Regions from separate parts of the Streptomyces sp. NPDC056835 genome, predicted to be linked through region 2. Evidence: riboswitches for the same ligand, from Rfam matches in the RefSeq annotation. Region 2 holds a riboswitch; each other region holds the start of a gene.
What was found. Region 2 has a riboswitch for cyclic di-AMP ahead of ACFRMN_RS14780 (peptidoglycan DD-metalloendopeptidase family protein). Riboswitches for the same ligand answer to the same signal wherever they lie in the genome.
Positions count from the first base shown of each region.

Region 1: another riboswitch for cyclic di-AMP. It lies ahead of ACFRMN_RS34160 (M23 family metallopeptidase); the one in region 2 lies ahead of ACFRMN_RS14780 (peptidoglycan DD-metalloendopeptidase family protein).
Region 3: another riboswitch for cyclic di-AMP. It lies ahead of ACFRMN_RS26770 (M23 family metallopeptidase); the one in region 2 lies ahead of ACFRMN_RS14780 (peptidoglycan DD-metalloendopeptidase family protein).

Region 1 is NZ_JBHUBB010000043.1:489-7,501, forward strand. It holds gene ACFRMN_RS34155 (GntR family transcriptional regulator) at 1-362, opposite strand, end outside; gene ACFRMN_RS34160 (M23 family metallopeptidase) at 563-1,339, opposite strand; cyclic di-AMP (ydaO/yuaA leader) riboswitch at 1,353-1,522, opposite strand; gene ACFRMN_RS34165 (M16 family metallopeptidase) at 1,711-3,093, opposite strand; gene ACFRMN_RS34170 (M16 family metallopeptidase) at 3,111-4,478, opposite strand; gene ACFRMN_RS34175 (DNA topoisomerase (ATP-hydrolyzing) subunit A) at 4,681-7,013, shown strand, end outside.
Region 2 is NZ_JBHUBB010000011.1:65,068-72,080, reverse strand. It holds gene ACFRMN_RS14800 (aspartate aminotransferase family protein) at 1-261, shown strand, start outside; gene ACFRMN_RS14795 (helix-turn-helix domain-containing protein) at 339-962, shown strand; gene ACFRMN_RS14790 (DUF6126 family protein) at 986-1,186, shown strand; gene ACFRMN_RS14785 (tyrosine-protein phosphatase) at 1,248-2,060, opposite strand; cyclic di-AMP (ydaO/yuaA leader) riboswitch at 2,478-2,669, shown strand; gene ACFRMN_RS14780 (peptidoglycan DD-metalloendopeptidase family protein) at 2,674-3,735, shown strand; gene ACFRMN_RS14775 (SGNH/GDSL hydrolase family protein) at 3,904-4,728, shown strand; gene ACFRMN_RS14770 (STM4011 family radical SAM protein) at 4,718-5,596, opposite strand; gene ACFRMN_RS14765 (STM4012 family radical SAM protein) at 5,602-6,954, opposite strand; gene ACFRMN_RS14760 (STM4013/SEN3800 family hydrolase) at 6,951-7,013, opposite strand, start outside.
Region 3 is NZ_JBHUBB010000026.1:21,279-28,291, forward strand. It holds gene lhgO (L-2-hydroxyglutarate oxidase) at 1-448, shown strand, start outside; gene trmB (tRNA (guanosine(46)-N7)-methyltransferase TrmB) at 536-1,387, shown strand; gene ACFRMN_RS26760 (PrsW family intramembrane metalloprotease) at 1,488-2,828, shown strand; gene ACFRMN_RS26765 (aldo/keto reductase) at 2,895-3,839, opposite strand; gene ACFRMN_RS26770 (M23 family metallopeptidase) at 3,964-4,989, opposite strand; cyclic di-AMP (ydaO/yuaA leader) riboswitch at 5,001-5,154, opposite strand; gene ACFRMN_RS26775 (PP2C family protein-serine/threonine phosphatase) at 5,449-6,675, opposite strand; gene ACFRMN_RS26780 (MerR family transcriptional regulator) at 6,872-7,013, opposite strand, start outside.

The DNA.
Region 1 (7,013 bases), on a different contig from region 2:
TCGCCCTGGCCTCTGCGGGCCCGCTCCTGACCCAGTCTGACCAGGCCACGCAGGACCTTGAGATGGGCTTCCGTACGGCGCTGGGCGGCGCGCGCGGCGCCCAGCGGCTCCAGCAGCAGCCGCACCTCAAGCAGGTCCGCCGCCTCCTGCTCCGTGGGCTCGGCCACACAGGCGCCGACATGGCGGCGGGTGGTCACGAAGCCCTCCGACTCCAGCGTGCGCAGGGCCTCGCGCACCGGGACGCGGGAGACGCCGTAGCGCCGTGCCAGCTGCTCCTCCGTGAGCCGGCTGCCACGTTCGAATACGCCGGAGATGATGTCGTCGCGAATCGCCGTGCATACCGAGTGCGCGGGAATGCGCATGTCCGAACCTCCGCCTTAATCCGCGCGAAACGCTGCCGATTGACGCCTGTTCCGTGACTCTATTGCAGTCATCGAGAATTTCCGATGGGTGCCCGTAATCCATGGATATCTTTTGGCCAGCGGAGCGTGGCCGGGGGCGGGGGCGGGCGGAACGCCGAAGGCCCCGGCGGTGCGCCGGGGCCTTCGGGTGGGCGGAGTGGTCAGACGTTCACGCCGTGCGCGCGCAGATACGCGACGGGGTCGATGTCCGAGCCGTAGTCGGGGCCCGTCCTGGCCTCGAAGTGGAGGTGCGGCCCGGTGGCGTTGCCGGTCGCGCCCGAGAAGCCGATCCGCTGTCCCGGGGTGACGCTCTGGCCGACGGCGACGCCGATCGAGGAGAGGTGGCCGTACTGGGTGTACGTGCCGTCGCTCATCCGCAGCACGATGTTGTTGCCGTACGAGCCGCCCCAGCCCGCCTCGACCACGGTGCCCGCCCCCACGGCCACGACGGATGTGCCGGAGGCGGCGCGGAAGTCGACACCCGAGTGGCTGCCCGAGGACCAGAGCGAGCCGCCCGCCCGGTACCCGGTCGTGACGTACGAGCCGGCGATGGGGAGCTGGAAGGCGTTGAGGCGCTCGCGCTCCGCGGCCCGCGCCGCGCGCTCCTTCTCGGCGCGGATCTCCTGGGCGCGGGCCTCCGCCTTGCGCGCCGCCTCCGCCTTCGCCGCGGCCCTCGCCCTGGCCTCGGCGGCGGCCAGACGCTGCGCGTCGGCCTGGGCGTCGATGGTGCCGGCGAGGGAGTCGTTGATAACCAGGGCCTGGATCAGCCCGGTCTGCCGGGCGGCGGCCACGTCGGTGTCGGCGGCGAGCGCCGGGGAAGCGGCGAGGGTGCTGATGACGCCGGTGGCGGTGAGCGTCGCGGCGCCCGCGACCTTCGCGCTCCCGCGGATCCTGCGGCCGCGGGCACGATGCTTCCCGGTGGCACGGGTGAACGCCATGGAGTGGCTGGTCCTTTCCTTCCTTCTCGCCTACCGGGTTAGCTGACGGGTTCGGAGCAGGAAGGTCTCCTACGGACCCCTCCACGCGATCGAGCCGCGAAGGCCGTCCGATTCACCCCAGGGACTTCATGGGTCCCCGGCTCCCCGGGCTCGCGCCTGGCGGGGACTCGGCGATGACTGTCCGGTGCCGCGGACGCGGCGTAACTGGCGGACAGCCGGACCGACGTTAAGCGGGTCGTCTTTCAATCACCAAACAGACAGGCCCCTTTGTAGCGCACACCACAGGGCATACAGCCACTCTCCCCAACAAAGAGGGACATAAAGGGAAACCCCGGCGGCCGAAGCCGCCGGGGTTCCATGGAGAGGCCGGATCAGCCGGTGACGACCGTCACTTCACCGATCCCGAGAGCCGTGACCGGCTCCTTGATCTGGGCGGCGTCACCGACGAGCACGGTGACGAGCCGGTCCACCGGGAAGGCGTTGACGGCCGCGGCCGTCGCCTCGACGGTGCCGGTCTCGGCCAGCCGCGCGTACAGCTGCGCCTGGAAGTCGTCCGGGAGGAACTGCTCGACCTGGTCGGCCAGCGTGCCCGCGACGGAGGCCGCCGTCTCGTACTTCAGCGGGGCCACCCCCACCAGGTTCTGAACGGCCACATCGCGCTCGGCGTCGGTCAGTCCCTCGGCCGCGAGGGTGCGCAGCACCGTCCAGAGGTCGTCGAGCGCCGGGCCGGTGGACGCGGTGTCCACGGAGCCGCTGATGGCGAGCATCGCCGCGCCGGTCGCACCGCCCGGGGCGTCGGGTGCCGAGGAGCGCAGCACCTGGCCGAAGGCCCGGACACCGTAGGTGTAGCCCTTCTCCTCGCGCAGCACGCGGTCGAGCCGGGAGGTGAGGGTGCCGCCCAGGCAGTACGTGCCGAGGACCTGGGCGGGCCAGACCCGGTCGTGCCGGTCGGCGCCGATGCGGCCGATCAGCAGCTGGGTCTGCACGGCGCCGGGCCGGTCCACGATCACCACGCGGCCCGTGTCGTCGGCGGTCACGGGCGGTACGGGACGGGGTGCGACGGTGTCGCCCGTCCAGGTGCCGAGGGTGTCGGCAAGGACCTCGTCCAGATCGACACCGGTGAGATCACCGACGATCACGGCGGTGGCGGTGGCGGGGCGTACGTACGCCTCGTAGAAGGCGCGCACGCCCGCGGAGTCGATGCGCTCCACCGTCTCCTCGGTGCCCTGGCGCGGCCGTGACATGCGCGAGGATGCCGGGAACAGCTCCTTGGAGAGCTGCTTGGCGGCGCGGCGGCCCGGGTTGGCGGTCTCGTGCGGGATCTCGTCGAGGCGGTTGCGTACCAGCCGCTCGACCTCGCTGTCCGCGAAGGCGGGCGCCCGCAGCGCCTCGGCGAGCAGGCCCAGCGCCTTGGGCAGCCGGGAGACGGGGACCTCCAGGGAGAGCCGGACGCCCGGGTGGTCGGCGTGCGCGTCGAGCGTGGCGCCGCAGCGCTCCAGCTCCGCGGCGAACTCCTCGGCGCTGTGCTTGTCGGTGCCCTCGGAGAACGCCCGCGCCATGATCGTGGCGATGCCGTCGAGCCCTTCGGGCTCGGCGTCCAGCGGGGCGTCGAGATTGATCTCGACCGCCACCACCTGCTGTCCGGGACGGTCGCAGCGCAGCACCGTCAGGCCGTTGTCGAGAGCGCCGCGCTCGGGGGCGGGGAAGGCCCAGGGCCTGGCCTCGCCGGCCGTCGGACGCGGGTGGAAGTCCATGGTCACGGCAGCGTCGCTCACTGGTCCGCCCCCTCGTGCTCGTCGGTCTCGTCTTCATCGGCGGAGGCGTCGTCGCCGTCGGCGGTGACCGGCTCGTAGACCAGCACCGCGCGGTTGTCGGGGCGCAGCCGCGCCGCGGCGACGGCTCGTACCTCTTCGGCGGTGACGTCCAGGACGCGGGTCACGGCGGTCAGCGCCAGCTGCGGGTCACCGAAGAGCACGGCGAACCTGCACAGCTCGTCGGCGCGGCCGGCGACCGTACCGAGCCGGTCCAGCCACTCGCGCTCCAGCTGCGCCTGGGCCCGCTCCATCTCCTCCGCGGTCGGGCCCTCGGCGGCGAAGCGTGCCAGCTCCTCGTCGACCGCGCTCTCGATCTCCGGGACCTCGACTCCGCCGGACGTCTTCACGTCCAGCCAGCCGAGGGAGGGCGCGCCCGCCAGGCGCAGCAGCCCGAAGCCCGCGGCGACCGCGGTCCGGTCGCGGCGCACCAGCCGGTTGTGGAGCCGGGAGGACTCGCCGCCGCCGAGGACGGTCAGCGCCAGATCCGCGGCGTCACACTCGCGGGTGCCGTCGTGCGGCAGCCGGTAGGCGGCCATCAGCGCGCGCGCCGGGACCTCCTCGTGGATCTCCTCGCGCAGCTGCTCACCGATGATGCCGGGGAGCGAGCCGTCGCGCGGCGGCTGCTTGCCGTCGTGGGACGGGATCGAGCCGAAGTACTTCTCGATCCAGGCGAGCGTCTGCTCGGGGTCGATGTCGCCGACGACCGAGAGCACCGCGTTGTTCGGCGCGTAGTTCGTACGGAAGAACGCGCGGGCGTCCTCCAGGGTCGCCGCGTCCAGGTCGGCCATCGAGCCGATCGGGGTGTGGTGGTACGGATGGCCCTCGGGGTACGCGAGCGCGGTCAGCCGCTCGAAGGCCGTACCGTAGGGCACATTGTCGTACCGCTGGCGGCGCTCGTTCTTGACGACGTCCCGCTGGTTCTCCATGGACTCGTCGTCGAGCGCGGCGAGCAGTGAGCCCATCCGGTCGGCTTCCAGCCAGAGCGCCAGCTCCAGCTGGTGGGTGGGCATCGTCTCGAAATAGTTGGTGCGCTCGAAGCTGGTGGTGCCGTTCAGGGAGCCGCCGGCCCCCTGCACCAGCTCGAAGTGGCCGTTCCCCTTCACCTGCGCCGAGCCCTGGAACATCAGGTGCTCGAAGAGGTGGGCGAGTCCCGTACGGCCCTTGACCTCGTGGCGTGAGCCGACGTCGTACCAGAGGCACACCGCGGCGACCGGGGTCAGGTGGTCCTCGGAGAGCACCACGCGCAGGCCGTTGGCCAGGCGGTGCTCGGTCGCTGTCAGGCCGCCGGAACCGGCCTGCGCTGTGGCCGTGTGACCCATGGGCATGTACGTCCCTTCGATCGCGATATGGAGAAGTCCTGCCACTGTATGCAAGCGTGCTCGCACCTGGCGAAGTTCCCGGTGCCGGGCACCCCCGACGCGTGCTCAACGACGGGTCGAGGTCGGGGTTGTCAGTGGCGCAGTCCACAATGGTCCGCGTCAGTCAGAGAAGTTGCCGTTCAGAACCTGTGAAGGAGCCGCAGCAGCGATGGCCCGCCGCAGCACGAAGACCCCGCCGCCGGAGGACTTCGAGGAGAAGATCCTCGACATCGACGTGGTCGATGAAATGCAGGGCTCCTTCCTTGAGTACGCCTACTCGGTGATCTACTCCCGGGCCCTGCCGGACGCCCGCGACGGTATGAAGCCGGTGCACCGCCGCATCGTGTACCAGATGAATGAGATGGGCCTGCGCCCCGACCGCGGCTATGTGAAGTGCGCGCGCGTCGTGGGTGAGGTGATGGGCAAGCTCCACCCGCACGGAGACGCGTCGATCTATGACGCGATGGTCCGCATGGCACAGCCGTTCTCCATGCGGCTGCCGCTGGTGGACGGCCATGGCAACTTCGGTTCGCTCGGCAACGACGACCCGCCGGCCGCCATGCGTTACACCGAGTGCCGGATGGCCGACGCCACGTCACTGATGACGGAGTCGATCGACGAGGACACCGTCGATTTCGAGTCGAATTACGACGGGCAGGAGCGGGAACCGGTCACACTTCCGGCCGCGTATCCGAACCTGCTGGTCAATGGCGCCTCCGGGATCGCGGTCGGGATGGCGACGAACATGCCGCCGCACAACCTCGGGGAGGTCGTGGCGGCCGCACGCCATCTGATCAAGCACCCGGGCGCGGACCTGGAGACGCTGATGCGTTTCGTGCCGGGCCCCGATCTGCCCACCGGTGGCCGGATCGTCGGGCTGACCGGCATCAAGGACGCCTACGAGAAGGGCCGGGGCACGTTCAGGATCCGGTCCACCGCGACGGTCGAGGATGTCTCCGCGCGCCGCAAGGGCCTGGTCATCACGGAACTGCCGTTCTCGGTCGGTCCCGAGAAGGTGATCGCGAAGATCAAGGATCTGGTTTCGGCCAAGAAACTCCTCGGCATCGCGGACGTCAAGGACCTCACGGACCGCGCGCACGGACTGCGCCTGGTCATCGAGGTCAAGAACGGTTTCGTGCCCGAGGCGGTGCTTGAGCAGCTTTACAAGCTCACGCCCATGGAGGAGACCTTCGGGATCAACAATGTGGCGCTGGTCGACGGCCAGCCGCTGACGCTGGGCCTGAAGGAGCTGCTTGAGGTCTATCTCGACCATCGCTTCACGGTGGTGCGGCGGCGCAGCGAGTTCCGGCGTACGAAGCGGCGTGACCGGCTTCACCTGGTCGAGGGACTGCTCGTCGCGCTCATCGACATCGATGAGGTCATCCGGCTCATCCGGTCCAGCGACAACTCCGCGCAGGCCAAGGAGCGGCTGATCGAGCGCTTCTCGCTCAGCGACATCCAGACGCAGTACATCCTGGACACGCCGCTGCGCCGGCTCACCCGGTTCGACCGGATCGAGCTGGAGAGCGAGCGGGACCGGCTCAATGGCGAGATCGACGAGCTGACCGGAATCCTGGAGTCGGACGTCGAGCTGCGCAAGCTGGTCTCGTCCGAACTGGCCGCGGTGTCCAAGAAGTTCGGCACCCCCCGGCGCACGGTGCTGCTGGAGTCCGCGAGTTCGTCCGTCGCGTCAGTGCCGCTGGAGGTCGCGGACGATCCGTGCCGGGTGCTGCTCTCGTCCACCGGTCTGCTGGCCCGTACGGTCAATGGCGAGCCGCTGGAGGGCGGTGAGGGCAAGCGCGTCAAGCACGATGTGATCGTCTCGGCCGTGCCGGCGACGGCCCGCGGCGACATCGGCGCGGTGACCTCCACCGGACGGCTGCTGAGGATCGCGGTGATCGACCTGCCCCAGCTGCCGGACACGGCTTCGGCGCCGAGTCTGTCGGGCGGGGCGCCCGTCTCGGAGTTCCTTGCGCTGGAGGGTGACGAGGAGCTGGTCTGTCTGACCACGCTGGACGAGTCGTCCCCGGGGCTCGCGCTGGGCACGCTCCAGGGCGTGGTCAAGCGGGTGGTGCCCGACTACCCGTCCAACAAGGACGAGTTGGAGGTCATCAGTCTCAAGGAGGGCGACCGGGTCGTCGGCGGCGCGGAGCTGCGGACCGGCGAGGAGGATCTGGTGTTCATCACCTCCGACGCCCAACTGCTGCGCTATCCGGCCTCGCAGGTACGGCCTCAGGGCCGGCCCGCGGGCGGTATGGCGGGGATCAAGCTCACCGAGGGCGCCTCGGTGATCTCGTTCACCGCGGTGGATCCGGCGGTGGACGGCATGGTCTTCACGGTCACCGGCTCGCACGGCACGCTGGACGATTCGGTGCGTACGGCCAAGCTCACCCCGTTCGACCAGTACCCGCGCAAGGGGCGGGCAACGGGCGGTGTGCGCTGTCACCGGTTCCTGAAGGGCGAGGACATGCTGGTTCTGGCCTGGGCGGGAGCGAGTCCCGT
Region 2 (7,013 bases):
ACCATGCTCCAGGCGGCCCGCAAGGGACTCTTCGCGCAGATGGTGGTCGTACCGCTGCTCCAGAAGCACCGGATCCTCACCCAGGTCTCCGGCGACCATCTGGAGGTGATCAAGCTGATCCCGCCGCTGACCATCGGCGAGCGGGAGGTCGAGCGCTTCGTGGACGCCTTCACGGCGGTCATGGACGACGCCCATGGCGGTGGCGGACTGATGTGGGACTTCGGCAGGACTCTGGTGAAGCAGGCCGTGGCGAACCGCTAGGTGTACTGGGGATCGGGATTCTTTGCCTCTGGGGTAAGAAATTTGCCCCAGAGGAAAGTTCCTGGCGCAATGGAGATATGAGCACACCTCCCGCTGGAGGGGCCGCCGACGAGCTGCCCGACCAGCTGCCCGATGTCGCACCCCGCCTGCGCGAGCTGCGCCGCGGCCGACGGCTCACCCTGGAGGCCGCCGCCGGGCGGGCCGGGCTCTCCCCCGCCCATCTCTCCCGGCTGGAGACCGGCCACAGACAGCCGTCGCTTCCGATGCTGCTGAGCCTCGCCCGTATCTACGGTACGACGGTCTCCGAACTGCTGGGGGAGATGCCGCCGGAGCGCGATCCCATCGTCCGGGCCGGCCGGATGGAACCGGTCGAGGCCGACGGCTGGACCTACCACCAGGCGGGCGGCCCGGGGCGGGCCATGCAGCCGCTGCGGCTCCAGGTCCCCTACGGGGCTCAGGGCGACCTCGTCCGCGTACACCCCGGTGAGGAATGGCTCTATGTCCTCGAAGGGCGGCTCCAGGTGACCCTCGGGAACGCCGTACACGTACTCGACCCCGGGGACAGCGCGCACTTCGACTCGCTCACCCCGCACCGGATCGCGGCGGTCGGACCCGAGGGGACCGAGCTGCTCTTCGTCCATACCCTGCTGCAGAGCCCCGCCGCCGAGCTGTGCCTCGGCGCCGGGGCCCATCGTCGCTGACCCGCTGAGAGAGGTCTGCCACCATGTCCGAGTCAGAGAACTCCGTGCCCGGCCCGGCCGACGGACCGGAAGGCCGGCCCGAATCCGCCGCGTCCGGTCATGTCATGAAGGAAGAGGGGAAGTTCCCCCGCGGGCTGGTCATCCGGCTCTTCGCCTATCTGGTCGCCGGCCATCTCTTCGCGGCCTTCCTCTATCTGCTCTTCGAGATGGGCGCGCGGGGGTAGGGGCGCCCCTTCGAAGCCGTTACCGGCGCTCTCGCCGTCCCCCCTCCGTTCCCGCCGCTGCTCAGCTCTGGTCGAGGAGGCGGGTGCGAAGCCGCTCGCGGGTCTCGGGGGCGAGCCCAAGCCCCTCGGTCAGATAGCGGTCGGTGGTGCCCCAGGTCTTCTCGATGGTCTCGAAGGCCGCCGCGAGATATTCGGCGCGAGCGTCGAAGAGCGGGCTGAGCAGTTCCATCACCTCCGGGGACATCCCGGTGGGGGAGTTGTCGGTGCGGTGGATCGGGTAGCGGCGGTGCGGGTGGTTCGACTTGAGATAGTCGGCCTCGATCGCCTCGGGCTCCACCCCGACCGCGAGCAGGGACACCGCGATGGAGAGCCCCGCCCGGTCCTTGCCCGCCGCGCAGTGCATGAGCGCGGGGACGCTGTCCTCGGCGAGGGAGTGCAGGACGCGGCTGTGCTCGGCGGTGCGTCCCGTGATGATCGTCCGGTACGAGTCGATCATCCGGGTCGCGGCTCTGCCGTCCGAGAGGATCGAGCGCAGCTGGTCGAGATCGCCGTCCCGCACCATCAGCCAGAACTCGGCGCCGTCCGCCGGATCAGTGAGCGGCAGGTTCACATTGCGTACGCCGGGCAGTTCCACGTCCGCGCCGTCGAGCTTCAGATCGGCGGCGTTGCGGAAGTCGAAGATCGTGTGCAGGCCGAGGGAGGAGAGGAAGGCGGCATCGGCCGGGGTGGCGTTGGCGAGATGTCCGCTGCGGAAGAGCCTGCCGTAGGCCACCCGCCGGCCGTCCGTGGTCGGCAGTCCGCCCACATCGCGGAAGTTGCGCACGCCGGACAACTCGGGCTCTGTCGACGGGACCTGCGGCAGCTGCTGCGTCACGGCGTGCTCCTCCGTGTCTGCCGTCGGCGCGGCTCGCCGACGATGTCGGCTTCCGACCCTACGACATTTGTTCCCCAGGCAACCTGCGGCAATCGGCCCGGCTCCGGAAGGGTCAGAAGCGCATTATTCGGACACGCCGCGCGGATGAATATCGCCCACATGCCCATCTGTCCGGAATGAGTGATTCCGCATAACCTGCCCCGGTCGCGGGGGAGATGAGCTCCGGCCCGTGAGCAGGATCATATCCGTGACGTTGCGTGGCGGTATCGGGAGGGGGAATTGCTGCTCCGCAAGGTAATTGAAGACCGGAATCCACGCAGGGTGACCGAATAACCCGAGCGATATCCGGAACGGGCGTCACCGCCGGAAAACAGCATCTTGTTCCGGCCGACCGACTCGCTTACGTTCAGCCTCAATCCGAGCGGATCGCCGAATCCTGCCGCCGCTTGGAATTCGCATCCACCCATCAACGCGTGGCAGGAGCGGGGGACCCAGGTAGTACGCCGATCCGGAAGTTCGGACGGCTCGGGGTGAAGTCGCGCACCATGCGCGGCCGGGCAGCTCCAGCCCGAACCCGACAGCTCACCTCGCAGGCGCCGGAGAGGAATTCGCCATGCCCACGAAGGGTAAGCACCGCCGTCCCAAGACCAATTCGATTTCGCGCGGATTCATCGCCGCGGGTACGGGTGGCGCGGCCATCGCGCTTCCGCTCATCGGCGCCACCGGCGCGCACGCCGCGGAGAAGGCCGCCCCCGCCGCCGCTCCGCAGGCCGCCTCCACCTCGGCGCAGACGGCCCAGAATCTGTCCGGCGCCCAGCAGCGCGCCGTGACGAAGCAGACCGTGACCCACGTGGCCACCAAGGTCGCGAGGACCTACACCGTGGTCGCCGGCGACTATCTCTCCAAGATCGCCGTTGAGCATCATGTCCGGGGCGGCTGGCACCGGCTGTATCAGGACAACCGGGAGGCCGTCGGCGACAACCCGTCGCTGATCCACCCCGGCCTGAAGCTGACCCTCGGCGCGCGGGCAGCGGCGAGCGCGCCGTCCGAGGCTCCGGCGGAGCCCTCCTCGTCGGCCGATTCCTCGGCGGACTCCACGTCCTCGGCCGACACCACCTCCCCGGCCGAGTCCGCCGATTCCTCGTCCGCCGACGCTTCGTCCGCCGATTCTTCGTCCAGCGACTCCTCGTCCAGCGGTTCGACGGACGAGTCCGCCGCCCCGACCACCGAGCAGGCCCCCGCCGACGGCACCGCGGAGCAGAGCACCGGTTCCGGCTTCACCGCGCCGGTCGACGGACCGACCTCCACGCCGTACCGCGCCTCCGGCTCCAGCTGGTCCAGCGGCTACCACACCGGTGTCGACTTCTCGGCGTCCTCGGGCACCCCCGTCAAGGCGGTCAGCGACGGCACGGTCGTGACGGCCGGCTGGGGCGGTGCGTACGGCAACCAGGTCGTCATCCAGCACAGCGACGGCATGTACTCGCAGTACGGTCACCTGTCGTCCCTGGAGGTCTCCGCGGGCGAGAGCGTCAGCGCGGGCCAGCAGATCGGACTCTCCGGTTCCACCGGCAATTCCACCGGACCGCACCTGCACTTCGAGATCCGGACCGGCCCCGAGTACGGCTCGGACGTCGACCCGGTGGCCTACCTCCGGCAGAACGGTGTCAACGTCTGATTCGTCAGATCACGTCAGCTCATTGCGCTGCCCGGCACTTTCCGTGCCGGGCAGCGGCTTTTTCGACTATTCCCGCTTGGCCGAAACTTGACCGATGGCATATCTCACCCGGCGTCAACCCCTCCTTACGGTCGCGTAGGTCACATCTGCCGGGAATGATGTGGTGCTGTGGCAGACGATTCGAGATCAAGAAGAAATGGCGTACTCGGGTCGTACGCGGCGATCGGCGACAGCTTCACGGAGGGGGTGGGCGACCCGGGCCCCGACGGGATGTATGTCGGCTGGGCGGACCGGCTCGCGGTCCTGCTCGCCGACCAACTGCCGGTCTCGGGTGCGACGGCGGACACCGTCCACGGTGATTTCCGGTACGCCAATCTCGCCGTACGCGGCCGGCTCCTCGACCAGATCGTCGACGAACAGATACCGCGCGCCAAGGAACTCGCCCCGGATCTGGTGACGTTCTGCGCCGGCGGCAATGACATCATCCGGCCAGGCACCGACCCCGACGATGTCGCCGAGCGTTTCGAGCGGGCCGTCGCCGATCTCTCCGGCGCCGTCGGCACGGTCATGGTGACCACCGGCTTCGACACCCGGGGCGTCCCGGTGCTGCGCCATCTGCGCGGCAGGATCGCCACCTACACCGCCCATGTGCGGGCCATCGCGGACCGCTACGACTGCCCGGTGCTCGACCTCTGGTCGCTCAAGTCCGTACAGGACAGGCGGGCCTGGGACGGCGACCGGCTGCATCTGTCACCCGAGGGGCACACCCGCGTCGCGCTGCGCGCCGCGCAGGTGCTCGGCCTCGATGTGCCCGCCGACCCGGACCAGCCGTGGCCGCCGCAGCCGCCGCGCGGGACGCTGGAGGTACGGCGCGACGACATCCACTGGGCACGCGAATATCTGGTGCCGTGGATCGGGCGGCGGCTGCGCGGTGAGTCCTCCGGCGATCATGTCGAAGCGAAGCGCCCGGACCTCTTGCCTCTCAAGCACTGACCGCGGAGGCGGATCCGGCCGGTCGTATCCCCGCCGGGACCCGTTCCAGTACCCCTCCGGCGAAGACGTCGTACAACGGCAGTGTCTCCAGATGCACATAGCCGATATGGCAGTCGCACACCGCCAGCGGGCACGCCCGCGGAGCGAGCGCCCGCCGGTAGGACCCGTCGTAGAGATTGCCCAGCTCGGCGCGGACGAAGTGGCAGCGCCGCACCGTACCCTCACCGTCCACCGAGATCACCGACTCGCCCGTCCGGCAGGGCAGACCGGCCGAGCGGTGCGGGCTGCGGCTGTAGGGGAAGAGCGGATCGAGAGCCGTCCAGCGACCGGCCTCCTCATCCGTATAGCTGCGGCCCTCGGCCGCGTTGATCCAGAGATACACCTGCTCGGGCAGGTCCGCGCGCAGCCGGCGGGCGTGCTCCAGATGGTCCGGCAGGCCCACGACCCCCACACTGAACCGGATCGACCGCTCCGCCAGCTCATGGGTCTTCGCGAGGAAGCGGTCGTACGGCGTCTGGCCGGGGTGGTACGTACACCACAGGGCGAGCTTCGCGGGATCGGCGTCCGCCAGCCAGTCGGTGCGGCAGCTGAGATTCGTCTGGATCGCCACCCGGCCGATGTGCGGCAGCGACGACAGCTCGGTGAGGGCACGCCGGTACCAGGAACGCACCAGCCCTTCGCCCCAGGGAGTGAACAGCACCGACAGCCTGTCCTCCCGCTGCTCCGAAGCCCAGGCGGTGAAGCGCTCCAGGGCGGCCCGGTCGGCGCGCAGTTGCTCCCGGCTGTCGCGGCGCTTGGCGAACGGGCAGTAGGGGCAGTCGTAGTCGCAGGAGGCGAGCGGGCCGCGGTAGAGGATCGTCAGGTCCACGGGTCTCACTTCCTTTCGTACGCGGCCATCGAGGCCCGTACGGCGGGGGAGAAGAGCGCGGGACCCAGCGCGTCCGAGTACGCGAGCCCCTCGGGGGAGAGGCGCAGCAGGCCGGGAGGCGCGCTCTCGTCGAGCCAGCCGAGGGCCGCGAACCGGGCCAGCTCGCCGGGGAAGTCCTCGGCGGGGCCGGAGCCGAACCGCGCGCGGTAGTCGGCCTCCGTCATCCCCCCGGCTTGGAGGAGGGACTGGAGAAGATGGCGGCGGCGTGCCTCGTCACCATCGATCCGGCGGCCGACCTCCGCGTGGGAGAAGTCCTCCGTCGCCGTGTAGGTGTCGATGATGGCGCGTATCTCGCGCATGTCGACGGCGTAGTCGAAGGAGTAGTGAAGAGTGGAGGTGTACGAGCGGGCCCCGCAGCCCAGACCGATCATCCCGTCGGTCTGGCACGCGTAGTCGTCCGCGCCGGCGTCCTGGAACGAGATGTCCGGCCGGCGGAACATGCGCATCGACAGCTGTTCGTAGCCGTGCGCGAGCAGCTGGTCCCGGCCCTGCCGGTAGAGCCGCAGCCGCTGGTCGTCCCAGGCGGAGTCACCGCCGGCGCCGAGCCGGCCGAGGCCCGTGAGCGGCCGTACGTACAGGGGGTAGAGATACAGCTCCTCGGGCCGCCAGGCGAGCGCGGCGTCCAGGGAGTGACGCCAGCTCGCCTCCGTCTGGCCGTCGATGCCGTAGATGAGATCGATGTTCAGGACGGGGATCCGGGCGTCCCGTATGCGGCCGAGCGCGGCCTCGACCTCGGCGCGGCGCTGTGGGCGTACGGCGGCCTTCGCCTCCGCGTCGACGAAGCTCTGGACGCCGATGCTCAGCCGCGTGGCACCCCGCTCGGCGAGCACCGCCAGCCGGTCGGCGGTGGCCGTCGCGGGGGAGGTCTCCACGGAGAGCGGGACGGCCCGCAGGTCGGCCCCCATCCGTTTCTCGGCGATGTCGCACAACCGGTCCAGCTCGTCGGCGTCCAGATAGGTGGGTGTGCCGCCGCCGAAGGCAGCCGCGGCGAACCGCACGGTGTCCGTGCCGGCTTCAGCGTCCGCCAGGGCGTCGCGCACCGTGATCGCCTGCCGGTCGAGCGCGTCGAGATAGCGCGTCGTCAGTTCGTCGGGGGCGCCGATCCGGGTGAAGAGATTGCAGAAGCCGCAGCGGACCTCGCAGAACGGTATGTGCAGATAGAGGGAGAGCGCGTCCTTGCGTTCACCGGCCCACAGCCCACGCAGCGCCGGGCGGTCCTCCAGCGGGCGGTAGGCGGTCTTGTGCGGATAGGCGTAGACATAACTCTCGTACGGACGAGGTGCGAGGGTGGTGCTCATCGGGCTGTCCCGCTCTCCAGGAAGAAATGGGCGTACGGCACGGTCCAGACCACTTCATG
Region 3 (7,013 bases), on a different contig from region 2:
GGGCGTGCATCTGACCCGCTCCATCGACGGCGGTGTCCATGTCGGGCCGAACGCGGTCCCGGCGTTGGCCCGCGAGGGCTACACCTGGTCGGACGTACACCCCGGCGAGCTGGCGTCCACCCTCAGCTGGCCCGGTTCATGGCGCACGGCCCGCAAGCACTGGCGGTACGGTGCCGGTGAGCTGCACCGTTCGCTCTCCAAGCGCGCCTTCGCGACGGCCGTACGGCGACTGCTCCCGGCGGTCACCGACGCGGACCTGCGCCCGGCGGCGGCCGGGGTACGGGCCCAGGCGGTGCTGCGGGACGGCACGCTGGCGGACGACTTCCTGATCCGGCGGACCCCGCGCACAGTGCATGTCCTGAACGCCCCGTCCCCGGCGGCGACCGCCTCGCTGCCCATCGGGCGGGAGGTCGCGCGGCGGGCGCTGGCGATGCTGGCGGAGGACTGAGCCCCGGAGGACTGAACCTCGGACTCCCCGGGCCTCGGACTCCCGGGCCTCCGTAGAATCGGAGGCACTGTGAGCGAGACGAACGAGATGGCCGAGAACCGCACCATGAGCCGGATGTTTCCCGAGGGCACGGGCCCCGCGGCCGACCCCGCCGGGTCCCACTTCGAGCGGCGCATCCGCAGCTTCCAGCCACGCCGGAGCCGGGTCACCACCGGCCAGGCCGAGGCGCTGCGGCGGATGTGGGCCGAATGGGGCACGGACATCGACGGGCAGCGGATTCTTGACCCGGACGAGATGTTCGACGGGCTTCCGGTCGTCCTGGAGATCGGTTTCGGGATGGGCGAGGCGACGGCGCGCATGGCCGCCGACGACCCGGGCACCGGCATCCTCGCCGTCGATGTGCACACCCCCGGCCAGGGAAATCTGCTCCGGCTCGCGGAGGAGAACGGTCTGACCAACATCCGGGTGGCCAACGGCGACGCGATCATCCTGCTCAGGGAGATGCTGCCGGCCGAATCGCTCGCCGGGCTGCGGATCTACTTCCCCGACCCCTGGCCCAAGAAGCGGCATCACAAGCGGCGGCTGATCCAGCGGGAGTTCCTTACGCTCGCCGCGGGCCGGCTGAAGCCCGGGGCCGTACTGCACTGCGCGACCGACTGGGAGCCGTACGCGGAGCAGATGCTGGCGGAGCTGACCGCCCACCCGGGCTTCGAGAACACCCAGCGGGACGGCGGTTACGCGCCACGGCCGGCCTTCCGTCCGCTGACCCGGTTCGAGGGGCAGGGGCTCGACAAGGGCCATGTCGTGCATGACCTGCTGTTCCGTCGCGTACCGGAGTTCCACGCACCGGAACACCGCGTCTCGGAACGCCGCGCACCGGAACACCGCGCACCGGAACGCCAGGTGCCTGAGCGCCCTTCCGTGACCGGGCCCGCGTAACCGACCCGCGTAACCGACCCGCGTAACCCGGGGTACGTAACCCGAGGTAGTGGCCCGGGCGCCATCGCCAGGTGTCAGTGCCCCTCGTTAGGGTCGTTGGGTGTCAGAACCGTCCCCGCAGCCGCCCGGTCCGCGTCCGGCGATCCCCGTCTACGAGCGTCAGCAGCAGCTCGGCGAGCTGTGGGCCGCCGTGCCGGAGCCCGCCCGCAGGCGCTACCGGCCGCGCCGCGCTTTCTGGCGCCGCCGCGCGGTGCGCGTGGGGGCCGTGATCCTGGTGCTCGCCCTCTGCGCTCTGGTGATCCTCGCGCTCGTCCGGGACGAGACCGGCACAGAGGGCTTTCTGGTGGGCCTCGGGCTGGCCGTCCTGCCCGTACCGCTGCTCATCACGGCCTTCCGCTGGCTGGACCGGGTCGAGCCGGGCCCCTGGCCGAATCTGCTCTTCGCCCTGGCGTGGGGCGCCTTCGCCGCCGCCCTCGTCGCGATCATCGCGAACTCGTTCGCGACCGAATGGATAGCCACCGCCACCGCCGACCCGGCGGGCGCGGAATCCCTCGGTGCCACGGTGATAGCCCCCGTCGTGGAGGAGAGCGCCAAGGCCGCGGCGGTCCTGCTGATCTTCCTCTTCCGCAGGAGGGCCTTCACCGGGCTCGTCGACGGCGTCGTGATCGCGGGGTTCAGCGCCACCGGCTTCGCCTTCACCGAGAACATCCTCTATCTGGGCAGCGCCTTCGGTGAGGACCAGAACCTGGGCAACTCCGGCCTGGCCTCCGTCACGGCCGCGACCTTCTTCGTACGGGTCGTCATGTCACCGTTCGCCCATCCGCTCTTCACCGTGCTCACCGGCATCGGCTTCGGTCTGGCGGCGATGGCGGCCCGCCGCCGGAGGATCCGCAGATTCGCCCTGCCCCTGCTCGGTCTGGCCCTGGCGATGGGCCTGCACGCGCTGTGGAACGGATCGGGGGCGCTCTTCGGCCCGTACGGCTTCTATGTGGTGTACGGGGTGTTCATGGTTCCCGTCTTCGCCCTGCTGACCTGGCTGGTGATCTGGAGCCGCCAGCGCGAGCTGCGCACGGTCGGGTCCGAGCTGCCCGCGTACGCCGCGGCCGGCTGGCTGACCCCGGCCGCGCCCCTCGCGCTCTCCTCCATGCGGGCGCGCACGATGGCGCGTGACTTCGCGGGCCGTACGTACGGCCCGCGGGCGGCCAGGTCGGTCGGGGAGTACGAGGCGTTCGCGACGTCCCTGGCGTTTCTGCGCCACCGGGCCCACCGCGGCGCGGTGGGCCCGGACTTCATCGAGCGCGAGCAGGAGCTGCTGCACCATCTGTGGCAGCGCAGGGAGATAGCCGGGCCCGCGCTGACCTATGCGGCGCGGGCCACGGGCAGGGTACGGGTGCCGCCGCCGTCCATCGACTACGACGGCTACAACCCGTACCGCCAATGACGAACCTGACGGACCTGACGGACCTGACGGACGAGGGATGACCGACCAGTCCGACGAGCCGCGGCTTCAGGCCGATGCCGCCGTGAGCTCCGCCAGTTCCTCCGCCGTCAGCTCAAGGCCGACCGTAGCCAGCAGCGCGGGCAGTTGCTCGGTCGTACGCGCGGACGCGAGCGGCGCGACCACGGTCGGCTGCGCCGCCAGCCAGGCCAGCGCGACGGTCGCGACCTCGGCGCCCCGCGCCCCGGCGATCCGGTCCAGCGCGGTCAGGACTTCGGCGCCCCGCTCCGACGCCAGATATTCGGCCGCCTTGCCGGCCCGGGGACTGTCGACCTCGGTCCCCGGACGGTACTTGCCGGTGAGGAAGCCCGACGCCAGCGCGGCGTACGGCACGGCCGAGAGCCCGTGCCGGAGCACGGTGTCCCGGAGCTCGCCCTCGTAGGTGTCCCGGGAGACCAGGTTGTAGTGCGGCTGGAGCGCCACATAGCGGGCCAGCCCCTCGCGCTCCGAGAAGGCGAGCGAGGCGGCCAGCCGCTCCGCGCTGATGTTGGAGGCGCCGAGCGCGCGGACCTTGCCCGCCCGCACCAGCTGGTCGAGGGCGGTCATGATCTCCTCGACCGGCACCTCGGGGTCGTCGAAGTGCGTGTAGTAGAGGTCGACGTAGTCCGTACGGAGCCGGCGCAGCGACTCCTCGGCCCCGGCCTTGATGGTGGCCGCCCTGAGCCCCTTGTACCGCGGGTGCGCGCCCACCTTGGTCGCGACCAGCACGTCGGAGCGATTGCCACGCGACGCGATCCAGTCGCCGATGACGGTCTCGGACTCACCGCCCTCGTTGCCGGGGGCCCACGAGGAGTACATGTCGGCGGTGTCGATGAAGTTCCCGCCCGCGGCGGCGTACGCGTCGAGGACGGCGAAGGAGGCCGTCTCGTCGGCGGTCCAGCCGAAGACATTGCCGCCGAGGGCGAGCGGGAAGACGTGCAGATCGGAGGAGCCCAGTGGGCGCAGAGCGGTCATAGGGAGATGCAACCCCTGAGGGGGGCGTCCCAACCCGCTCCGCGCCCGTATGTGGGCCTTATGGGGGAATACCCCGGGGGGAATACCCAGAGGGATTACCCAGGGGAATGCCCGCGGGGAAGCCCTACGGGTTGAGGCCCTTGCCGCGCAGCCAGCTCATCGGGTCCAGGCCCGTGCCGCCCGCCGTGTGGACTTCGAGGTGCAGATGGGCGCCGGTCACATTGCCGGTCGCGCCGACCCTGCCGATGACCTCGCCGGTGGTGACCTTCTGCCCGGCGCTGACGGAGATGGAGGACTGGTGGGCGTACCAGATCTCCGTGCCGTCATCGAGCTCCAGGACCGTGCGGTATCCGTACGAGCCCGACCAGCCGGCCGACTTGATCGTGCCGCTGTGCACGGCCTTGAGCGGGGTGCCCGTCGGCGCGGCGAAGTCCAGGCCGGTGTGCTGGCCGGAGGACCACAGGGAGCCGGCCTGACCGAAGGTCGAGGTGATCGTGTACGAGGAGGTGGGGATCGCGTAGCTGGCGGCCAGCTTGGCCAGCCGCTCCTTCTCCGCCTTGGCCCTGGCCTCCGCCTCTGCCTTCTTCTTCGCCTCTTCGATCTTCTTCTCGGCCTCGGTCTGCTGCTTCTTGGCCTCGGCCGCGGCCTGCTCGGCCGCCGCGGACTCCGCGGCGGCCTTCCGCGCCGCCTCGGCGCCGGTCTGCTGTGCCTCGGCCTGCTGGAGGATTCGGGCGCGCAGCGCCTCTCCCGCGTCGGTGGCGCCCTGCTCGGTGTCGGCGGCCGTGAGCCCGGCGGTGGTGAGCGGGGCGGCGAGGACTTCGGAGTCGGAGTCGTCCGAGGCGAGGGAGCCCATTCCCGGCAGGGACTTGGCGTCCGGGAGATTGTCCGTGATCGCGTCGGGCAGGGATATGGAGACCGCGGGCTTGTCCTGCGCGGTGGCGATGCCGCCCGCGCCGACGGCGGCGATGACGCCGACGCCGAGGACGGTGGAGCTACGGGCCAGTCCGCGCTGCTTGGCGACGCGGTGCCGGCCGCGTACGGGCCGTATGGACTCCTCGGTGGGATTCCATTCCCCCCATGCCCTGTCCGGCTCGCTGCCGAGGGAGTGCGTTTCGAAGACGGCTTCGGGGGCAGGCTTGTTGGACGCCACTGAGGCGTGCTCCTTTCCTTCCTTCTCGCCTACCGGGTTAGCTGACGGGTTCGGAGCAGGAAGGTCTCCTACGGGCGCTCCTGCCGCACAGGGCAGCAAAAGACACCCGATTCACCCCAATTGGTGGTTCCCCGGTTCCCTCGCGGGATTCGGCGCGTGCGCACGGCGCCATCTCTTACGACGGCTGGGACGACCGCGCTGCGTTATCGAACGTTAATAGAGACCCGGCCCATATTCCAAGCTGTTCCGGGTGATCATTAACGACTTCGCATCGGACGTACCGGGACGTAGCGGAACGCAATCGGGCGAGTTGACAGCCCGTCAGGGAAGTCGGCATTTCTGACGGTGTGTCAAATGTTATGCGGAGGGATACCTCTCGATTACCTACAGTGGCGAGAGCTCCCGCCGGCCCCGCGCCGGGCGATGAGGGTGACGACTCCGACGGCGATCGCGGCCGTCTCACGGCACCAGGGGCATGGTCCTGCGCCGCTCCGGTTCGCCCTCCGAGGGCCGGCTGACCGCCAGCAGCGCCATGTCGTCCTGGCTCCCGCCGCCCGTGTGCCGCCGTACGTCGTCGATGAGCGCCTGAAGTATCTCGTCGGGCCCCTGGAAGACCCGCCCGTCGAGCCGGTCGCGCGGGACGTAGAAGACCCCGTGGGCATCGCGCGCCTCGGTGAGCCCGTCCGTGTAGAAGAGCAGCGTCGCGCCTTCCGGATACAGGGCCTGCTCGGCGCGGTCCGGCCACGCGCCCAGTTCGCTCATCCCGAGCGGCAGCGCGTGGTCGCTCGGGGCGAGCATCCGCACCTCACCGTCGCCGCACATCAGCAGCGGCTCGGGATGGCCGCGGTTGAGCAGCCGCACCACTCCCTCGTCGTGCGGGATCTCGGCGAGTACGGCGGTGGTGAACCCCTCGAAGATGTCGAGCCCGTCCCGCCGCGTCCCCTCACGTCTGAGCGCGCGCTCCAGCCGCTGCGCGACTCCCTCCAGCGAACTCTCCTGCTCGGCGGCCTCCCGGAATGACCCGATGACCACCGCCACCGCTTCGACCGCGTCAAGACCCTTCCCCCGTACGTCCCCGACCACCAGCCGCACCCCGTACGGCGTGTCCTGTACGGCGAAGAGGTCCCCGCCGATGAACGCGCCCTCCTGCGCCGCCTCGTACCGCGCGGCGATCCGCAGCCCCCCGATCCGCTCGGCGGGTCTGGGCAGCACCGCGCGCTGGGCGGTCTCGGCGATGATGCGGGCGGAGGCCAGCCGCTCGCCGCTGCGCCGTACGACGCCGTTGATGTACAGCGCCAGCAGGGAGACGACGACCACCGTCAGCACCTCGCTGATCGACTCCACCTGGAACTGGGTGTCCGCGTGGATGTGCAGCAGCACCTCGGAGACCAGCGAGGCCAGGGCGATGGTGAGCGTGCCGGCCAACGGGTAGAACGGGGCGGCGATCAGCGGAGCGGCGGCGAAGAGGGGGGACGCGGTGACACGCGTGGGGGTCACCAGGTCGAAGATCACCCCGGCGATGATCACCAGTACGGGCAGCACCCGTACCAGCCTGCGTCCGGTACGGCCACGTCCGCCCGGATACCGGCCGCCGCCGCGAGCGTTGTCGCCGGCCGCCCAGAAACCCCTTCCGTCAACAGCCCAGAGACCGGCGCCCTCGGCCGCCCGCCGGCCTCTTCCGCCGATGCCCTTTCCGAGCTTCCTCAGTCTCCACACCAGTGGTCTCCTGCCCGGTCCGCCGACTGCTGCGGACGGTGCCGCGCTCCACCAGGCTGGCCGCTGCCATCCCGGGCGGCGAATCGCCGTCGGCCGAGTGGGCTATGGCGAGCCGACCCGTCGGCCCGGCCGATGCTCCGGCGCACCGGCGAGCCGACGGACCCGATCAGTCGGTCAGGTGGCGCTCGGCGTACACCTTCATGGCGTCCCGCACGAGCACAGCCGTACCTTCACCGTACTGGTCATAGGTGGCGGCGAAGCGCGCGTCATCGACATACATCGCCGTCACGCCGATGACATACGACCTG